Regions from separate parts of the Dietzia sp. NPDC055343 genome, predicted to be linked through region 2. Evidence: riboswitches for the same ligand, from Rfam matches in the RefSeq annotation. Region 2 holds a riboswitch; the other holds the start of a gene.
What was found. A riboswitch is a leader RNA that binds a small molecule or an ion and turns the genes downstream of it on or off. The one in region 2 is predicted to bind cobalamin.
Positions count from the first base shown of each region.

Region 1: linked by a shared signal. The riboswitch ahead of ACWIE7_RS14830 (VWA domain-containing protein) and the one ahead of ACWIE7_RS07715 (precorrin-8X methylmutase) in region 2 are both predicted to bind cobalamin.

Region 1 covers NZ_JBSHMJ010000035.1:6,055-10,465, forward strand. Annotated here, with positions in the region: gene ACWIE7_RS14820 (cobalt-precorrin-4/precorrin-4 C(11)-methyltransferase) at 146-913, opposite strand; gene cbiE (precorrin-6y C5,15-methyltransferase (decarboxylating) subunit CbiE) at 910-2,196, opposite strand; cobalamin riboswitch at 2,271-2,457, shown strand; gene ACWIE7_RS14830 (VWA domain-containing protein) at 2,481-4,411, shown strand, end outside.
Region 2 covers NZ_JBSHMJ010000011.1:92,193-96,603, forward strand. Annotated here, with positions in the region: gene cobN (cobaltochelatase subunit CobN) at 1-2,261, opposite strand, end outside; cobalamin riboswitch at 2,253-2,446, opposite strand; cobalamin riboswitch at 2,482-2,611, shown strand; gene ACWIE7_RS07715 (precorrin-8X methylmutase) at 2,669-3,334, shown strand; gene ACWIE7_RS07720 (precorrin-2 C(20)-methyltransferase) at 3,457-4,411, shown strand, end outside.

The sequences.
Region 1 (4,411 bases), on a different contig from region 2:
TATCGAAATATCGGTGCTCCAGTACTGCCCGGATCCCCGCGTCTTCGCTGCCGTGGCGGCGCGCAGATACAGAGCTCGCTACCATCACCGGAGAGCCGTTTCACGGTTTCCGGATGTTCCGCGACGGCGGTTCGGGCCCCGGCTCCTACCCAGCGGCTCGCCGCCGCTTCGACTCCCGCTCCGGGTCGGAGGCATAGAGCCACGACTCGGCCGAGCCGGGCCGGTCCATCGCGCGGCCGACCAGAATGACCGCGGCCTGTCGTAGTCCCGCCGCCTCGACGGAGTCCGCGATGTCGGCGAGCGTGCCCCGCAGTTCCACGCGGTGCGGGCGGCTGGCGTTGGCGACCACCGCAACCGGGCAGTCTGCGCCGTGCGTCGGCACCAACCGCTCGGCGAGCTCGCGGATCCGCGTGATGGCCAGGTGCAGCACCAACGTCGCTCCGGTGGCGGCGAAGTGCTCCAGCGCCTCCGCGGGCGGCATCGCTGTGGAGCGGGCCTGAACGCGGGTGAGCACCACCGACTGCACCACCTCCGGCACGGTGAGCTCCACGCCCAGCTCGGCGGCGGCCACCGCGTACGCGGGCACGCCCGGGACCACGTCCCACGGCACCCCGGCGGTGTCGAGGCGGCGCGTCTGCTCGGCCAGCGCCGAGTACAGCGACGGATCGCCCGAGCACAGCCGCACCACGTCCAACCCCTCGGCGTGAGCGGCGGCGATCTCGGCGATGATCCCGTCCAGGTCCAGGTGCTGGGTATCGACCAGGCGGGCATCGGGCCGGCAGTGATCGAGCACGCCCTCGTCGAGGTAGGTGCCGGCGTAGAGGCAGACGTCGGCCGCCCGAAGCGCGGCCGCCGCGCGCAGTGTGAGCAGGTCAGCGGCGCCGGGGCCGGCACCCACGAAATGAACGGTCACGAGATCTCCTCTACAGATGTCTCCAGCGGTTTGACGGCGGCCCACTGCACCACCGCGCGCGCGGGCGCCCAGCCGGTGAATCCACCGATCGCGTCCGCGTGTTCCACGTGGAACCTGGTCAGTTCGCCGCCGAGTTCGGCGCGGGCGTCGAGCAGCACGCGCTCGGTCTCGACGGTGACCGCGTGTGCGACCAGCCGACCGCCCGGCCGGAGCGCATCCCAGCACAGGTCGACCAGTCCCGGAGCAGTGCCACCGCCGCCGATGAAGACGGCGTCCGGACGGGGGCACCCCTCCAGAGCCTCGGGCGCACGTCCCCGGACGACCTCGAGCGCCGGCACCCCGAGGCGGGCTGCGTTGCGACCGATCCGCTCGGCGCGGGCGTGGTTCGCCTCGACCGCGATCGTCCGGCAGCTCGGGTGGGCCCGCATCCACTCGATCCCCACCGAGCCGGCACCGGCTCCCACGTCCCAGAGCAACTCCCCGTACCCCGGGGCCAGCCGGGACAGAGCCGACGCCCGCAGGTCGCGGCGCGTGAGCTGGCCGTCGGATTCGAAGGCGTCGTCGGGAAGCCCGGGCACCATGCCCAGGCATCGCGCCGGGTGTGGGGCCGTGGGGCCGGCGTTGTCGTCGTCGTTGTCGGGGCGCCCGTCCTGCCCCGTTCCGACCCCGCACTCCACGGCCAGCACGTGCAGGGCCGGGGCCTCGTCGCCCGGCGACCACTCGCTCGCTCGACTGCGCTCGCTCGCCTCCGCGGGGGCGCCCAGGTCGGCCAGCACGGTCATTTCACTCGCGCCGAAGCCGGCGGCGGTGAGCATCGCGGCGACCTCGGCGGGCGTGTGGCGGTCCGCCGAGAGGATCAGGACCCGACGCCCGGGGGACAGTTCGCGGGCGATCGTGCGATGGTCCCGGAGCACCGCCACTGACTCGGCCGACCAGCCCATCCGCGCACGCGCCAGTGCCACCGACGAGACGGCGGGGAGCACCGTCACCGCGTCGCGACCGAGTGCGTTGATGAGTGTTGCCCCGATGCCCGCGACCAGCGGGTCGCCCGAGGCCAGAGCCACTATCCGGCGGTCGCGGTGGCGCTCGAGGAGCGTGGGCAGACCAGGCAGAAGCGGCCGCGGCCAGGGCTCCCGTATGGCCGCCACCTCCCCCGGGATCATCGCGAGATGACGCTCCCCGCCGAGCAGCACATCGGCGTCACGGACGGCGCGACGGCGGGCCTCGTCGAGACCGTCCCAGCCGTCGCCGCCGATGCCCACCACGACCACCTGTGCGTTCATGAGCCGGAAGACTACAGCCGAGGCCGGGAGCCACGGTGCCGGAGATGGTGGGTAGCCTGGCATGCAGTCAACTGAACAACCCCACAGCACGAGGTGCCCCACGACCCGCCCAGGCGGTGCGGAGGGGAGAATCAGGGAAGCCGGTGAGAATCCGGCACAGGGCCCGCTACGGTGACCCGGCCTCTCAGACGATCGCGCACAGTGCGCACGTTCCGAGATGAGCCGGGAAGTCCGGAGACCGGCCTCGCGCTGACCGCCACTGGCAGACGAGAGCGGGAGCCCCCATGCCACAGCACTACCCTTTCAGCGCCGTCGTCGGATCCGATGACATGGCGCTCGCCCTCATCCTCACCGCGGTGTCGCCGTCGGTGGGTGGTGTCCTCATCCGCGGCGAGAAGGGCACCGCCAAGTCCACGATGGTGCGCGCGCTCACCGGCGTCCTACCGCCCATCGACGTGGTGGCCGGCGATCGCTTCTCCTCCGCGCCCACCGACCGCGGCACCGAGACCCCCGACGGCCGGATCCCCGCCGACGCCCCTGTCGAGCAGCGTGCCGTCCGCCTGGTCGAGCTGCCGATCGGCGTGTCCGAGGACCGCATCACCGGCTCTCTCCATCTGGAGAGCGCGCTCAGTGACGGCGTCACCGTCTTCGAGCCCGGCCTGCTCGCGCGGGCCCACCGCGGCCTGCTGTACGTGGACGAGGTCAACCTCCTGCACGACCACGTGGTGGACCTTCTCCTGGACGCCGCCGCGATGGGCCGCGTGACCGTCGAGCGCGACGGCGTCTCGGTGGACCACGCCGCGCGCTTCGTGCTGATCGGCACCATGAACCCCGAGGAGGGCGAGCTCCGGCCCCAGCTGCTGGACCGATTCGGCCTCACCGTGGAGGTGGCCGCCCCGCGCGACCCCGAACTCCGGGCCGAGGTGGTGCGCCGTCGCATCGCGTTCGAATCCGACCCGACCGGGTTCGCCTCGAGCTTCGCCGCCGACGAGGCCGCGCTGGCCGAGCGGATCGTCGCCGCGCGCGAGCTGGTCGACCGCGTGCCGATGTCGCCGTGGGCACTGGCCACCATCGCGCGGGTCTGCGCCGGGTTCGACGTGGACGGCATGCGCGCCGACATCGTCACCGCCCGCACCGCCGCCGCGCACGCCGCCTGGCAGGGCCGGGCGCGGATCACGCGCGAGGACATCCGCGTCGCCGCGCGCATGGCGCTACCCCACCGCCGTCGGCGCGCCCCCTTCGATGCGCCGGGCCTCGACGAGGACCTGTTGGAGAGGTTGTTGGGCGACGACGACGAGCCCGACCCCGAGCCCGACGGGGATCCGGACACCGAGTCCACGGATCGCGCCGAGACCCCGGACGGGCAGCCGGGCACCGACGGGGCTCACGAAGCGGACGCCCCCCGGGATGCGGACCCGGCCGATGCAAGCGCCGCCGACGACGCCCGTACTGACCCCGGCACGGACACCCGCCCGGACGCAGACCTCGACGCCGGCCGCGGCACCGAGGAGTCCCACACCGGCCACGACACCGCAGACCCGCAGCGTCCCGACGCGGAGCAGGGTCCCGACGTCGCCGAGGAGGGCGACCAGGGCGACTCCCCGGCCGGGGCGCCCGGTGGCATCCCGCCCGGCACCGTGGCCTCCGCCGCGGACCCGTACCGCACCCGGCTGCTGTCCGTCGCCGGCACCGGCCACGGCGCTGCCGGCCGCCGGTCTCGCGCGCTCACCAGCTCGGGGCGGCGGATCGGATCGGGCGACTTCACCGGCTCGGACCTGCATCTTCCCGCCACCATCCGCGCTGCCGCCAGGTGGCAGGCGGGCCGCGGCCGCACCGGGGGCCTTCAGGGCGGCCGGCTGCTGCTGGCGCCCGAGGACCTGCGCTCGGCCGTGCGCGAGGGCCGCGAGTCCAACCTCGTGCTCTTTTGCGTGGACGCCTCCGGGTCCATGGCCGCCCGCACCCGGATGGAGCAGGTCAAGACCGCCATCCTCTCGCTGCTGCTGGACGCCTATCGCCGCCGCGACACCGTGGGCCTGGTGACCTTCCGCGGGTCCGGCGCGCAGGTCGCCCTCCCGCCCACCTCCTCGGTCGACATCGCCGCGACGCGCCTGGCGGAGCTCCCCGCGGGCGGCCGCACTCCGCTGGCGGAGGGTCTGCTCGCGACCGCAGAGGTCGTGCGCCGGGAGCGGGTCCGGGATCTTCGGCGGCGGCCGCT
Region 2 (4,411 bases):
CGGATCTGGACGTCCTTGATCTCGCACAGCCAGCCGTCGACGTGGAGGAGGAAGTCGTCGAACTCCTCGTCGCCCGGCTGCTGCTCCAGGCCCAGGTCCTCGTGCATGTGAGCCGAGCGCATGAGGGTCCAGATCTGGTCGCGGATGGCGCCGAGCTTGCCCGGGTCCATCGCGGCGATGTTGCCGTACTCGTCCAGCAGTTGCTCGAGCCGGGCGATGTCGCCGTACGACTCCGCACGGGCCATCGGCGGCACCAGGTGGTCGACGATCGTGGCGTGCGCCCGGCGCTTGGCCTGCGCGCCCTCGCCGGGGTCGTTGACGAGGAACGGGTAGATCAGCGGCATCTCGGCGATCGCCGCGTCGGTCGCGCAGTCCGCCGACAGCGCCGCGTTCTTACCCGGCAGCCACTCCAGCGAGCCGTGCTTGCCCAAGTGGACCAACGCGTGCGCGCCGAACCCGCGGGACAGCCAGCGGTAGGCGGCCAGGTAGTGATGCGACGGCGCGAGCTCGGGGTCGTGGTAGATCGCCACCGGGTTCTCGCCGAACCCGCGGGGCGGCTGGATGAGCAGCACCACGTTGCCGGCCTGCAGCGTCGCGAGGACGATCTCGCCGGCGTCGTTGACGAACAGCTCGCCGGGTGCCTCGCCCCACGCCTCGACCATCTCCTCGCGCAGCGCCGGAGACAGGTCCTCGGTCCAGCGCAGGTAGTCGGAGGTGCTGATCCGCACGTGGGAGTCGGTGAGCTGGGCCGTGGTCAGCCACTCCTCGTCCTGGCCGCCGGCGTCGATGAGCGCGTGGATGAGGGCGTCGCCGGCGGCGGTGTCGTCGGCGAAACCGGCGTCCTGCCCACTGCCGGCGCCGTCCCCGGCACCGTCACCGGCCACGCTCCCGCCCTCGCCGGAGCGGGTGAGGAAGCGGGCGATCGGGCCGTCGTCCGGGCCCAGATCATAGCCCTCCTCGCGCATGCGGCGCAGCAGCCGGATGGTGGAGACGGGCGTGTCCAGGCCGACGGCGTTGCCGATGCGCGAGTGCTTGGTGGGGTATGCCGAGAGCACGAGCGCGATCCGGCGCTCGGCCCGCGGGATGTGCCGCAGCCGGGCGTGGGCCACGGCGATCCCGGCCACGCGCGCGCAGCGTTCGGGGTCGGCGACGTAGCGGGGCAGGCCGTCGGCGTCGATCTCCTTGAACGAGAACGGGACGGTGATGATGCGGCCGTCGAACTCGGGGATCGCGATCTGGCTGGCCGAGTCGAGCGGGTTCACGCCGTCGTCGGAGCCCTCCCAGTCGTCGCGGCCCCAGGTCAGGCACAGCCCCTGCAGGATCGGGATGTCCAGCGCGGCGATGCGTTCGACGTCCCAGCTCTCGTCGTCGCCCCCGGCCCCCGCGGCGCCGGGCGTGGTCCCGCCGGCGGCGAGGACCGTCACGACCAGCGCGTCGAGCGTCCCGAGCGCGTCGAACAGCTCGTCCGGCGCCGACCGCAGCGAGCCGGCGAACACCGGCACGCCCACGGCCTCGCCGGTGGCGTCGATCGCGTCCGCCAGCGCGTGCGCGAAGCCCGCGTTGCCGCTCACCTCGTGGGCGCGGTAGTAGAGCACGCCGACGCGCGGCAGGTCGCCCGGCGCGTGATCCAGGGCGTGGCCGCCCGGCGACTGGTCAGTTCCGCTCACGTTTTCCCAGGTCACGCTCCGGGGATCGCGTGATCTCTGACCACTCGCCGCGTCCGCGGCCCGCGGCCGCTCCGCGATCCCCCACTCCGGCACGCTCTCCGGCGGTTCGAACCCGGTTCCGGTGAGCAGGACGGTGTCCGAGAGGAAGGCGTGCAGCTGCGCGAGGTTGGCGGGCCCGCCCTCGGCGAGGTAGCGGTGCGCCTCGGCGGCGGTGCCGATGGGGACGGTGGAGACCTCCATGAGGTCCGCGTCCGGGGACTGTTCGCCGCCCAGGACGACGACGGGCACGCCGGCGCCCAGCACCGCCTCGAAGCCGTGGTCCCACGAGCGCCTGGATCCGAGGATCCTGACGACGACGAGGTCGGCCCGGGTGAGCAGGTGCGGGAGGTCGGTCTCCACGTCGATGCGTGACGGGTTGCCGAGCGTGAACGCCGCCCCGGATTCCCGCGCGGAGAGCAGGTCCGTGTCGGACGTGGACAGCAGTGCGATGCGGGGAGCACGCGAATCGGACGACTCGGGTGTTGCCGCGGCGTCGTCAGGGGACGCCGAACGCCGGTCTTGGCGCATGTTCTTCTCCAAACCCTCGTGGAACATGTCGCCGTGGCCGGTCTCCTGGCTTTCGCATCGACGCCACGCGACCGACCTTCCCGGGCTGGTGAGCCCAGTGGCCTCCGCCCCATGAGGGACGGACGAGGGTCGCGGAACTCCGCGACTACAGTGGCGAGGGCCGCGCCGGCTTCTCCTCCGGCTTCCCGAACACCACGGCACCGCCGAGACTATCGGCCGCCGCCGGCGCCCGGCCCGCCGCCCTGGGTTCGACGGCGTCCGCGTAGGCTCCAGGGGCATCCCACGGCGAGGAACCCGGTGCGATTCCGGGGCGGTTCCGCCACTGTGAAGCCCTGACCAGGGCCGTCAGCCAGATACTGGCCGAGGGATGGACGTGCGGTCACTCCCGCGCCGACTTCGACTTCTGACCGGGGCGAGAACCCCGAGGAGGACCCATGCCTGGTGCCGTCCGGCCGCCGCGTCGCTATGACTACATCGACGACGGCCCCGCCATCTACCTGGATTCCTTCGCCACCATCCGGCGGGAGACCGATCTCTCGCGGATCCCCGGCGACGCCGAGAAGCTCGCGGTCCGCATGGTGCACGGCACGGGTCAGACGGATCTGACCGCCGACCTGCAGGTGCATGCCGGACTCGTCGACGCCGCACGCTCGGCCCTCGACGCCGGAGCGCCGATCCTCTGCGACGCCCACATGGTCGCCTCGGGCGTCACCCGCGCACGGCTGCCGCGGGACAACGACGTGGTGTGCACACTGAACGACCCGCAGGTCCCCGAGCTGGCCCGACAGATGGGCACCACCCGCTCCGCGGCCGCGTTGGCCCTGTGGGGTGACCGGCTCGACGGCGCCGTGGTGGCGATCGGCAACGCCCCCACCGCCCTGTTCCACCTGCTCGAGATGCTGCTCGACGGCGCGCCCCGGCCCGCGGCGGTCATCGGCTGCCCGGTCGGCTTCATCGGAGCGGCCGAATCCAAGGCGGCACTGGCCGATTTCGCCAGCGACCACGGGATCGACATCCCGTTCGTCACCGTGCACGGCCGCCGCGGCGGCTCGGCGATGACCGCCTCCGCCGTCAACGCCCTGGCGCAGGACGCCGAGTGAGCGGCGGGATGACCGGCGCGGATGCCCCCGGTGTGGCCGGCGACGCTGACGTAGGCGCAGAAGCGGGTGCTGGCGCGGGTCGTCTCTACGGCGTCGGCGTGGGGCCGGGAGACCCCGAGCTCATGACCCTCAAGGCCGCCCGACTGATCGGTGCCGCCGACGTGGTGGCCTTCCACGCCGGGCGCGGCAAGCAGTCCAACGCCCGGCGCATCGCCGCCGACCTCATCCCCGCCGGCGCGATCGAGGAGGTGCTCGAGTACCCGGTCACCACGGGCCTGACCGAGCATCCGGGCGGGTACGCGGGCGCGATCGCGGACTTCTACGAGCGCAGCGCGCAGCGTCTTGCCGAGCACCTCGCCGCGGGCCGTGACGTGGTCCTGCTGGCCGAGGGCGACCCGCTCTTCTACGGCTCGTTCATGTACATGCACGACCGGCTCGCGGAGCGGTTCCTCACCGAGATCGTGCCCGGGGTGCCGGCCTTCGCCGCCGCCACCGCCGCGGCCGCGACCCCGCTGGTCAGGCAGACCGACGTGCTCACCGTGCTGCCCGGAACGCTTCCCGAGCCCGAGCTCGCCCGGCGACTGGCCGATACCGACGGCGCGATCATCATGAAGCTCGGCCGCAACTTCCCCGCCGTGCGCCGGGCGCTCGAATCCGCCGGGCGACTCGACGGCGCGGTGTACGTCGAGCGCGCCTCGACGGATGCAGAGGCGCATCACCCGGCTCGCGAGGTCGACCCGGAGACCGTGCCGTACTTCTCCCTCGTCGTCGTCCCCGGGGACTCCCACCACCACGACCCCACCGGCCGCCGACCCGCACAGCTGACCGCGCCGACCCCCGACCCCGCCGCTCCCGGCGCCCGCGGCGTCGTGCACGTGGTGGGGCTGGGGCCCGGGCCGGACGACTGGCTCACGCCGGAGGCCGCGCGCGTACTCGCCGAGGTGGACCACGTGGTGGGCTACGCGCCGTACGTCAACCGGGTGCCGCAGCGGCCCGGTCTGCGGCGGCACAGCTCCGGCAACACCGTGGAGGTCGACCGGGCGGGTCTCGCCCTGGAGTTGGCGGCCACGGGCGAGC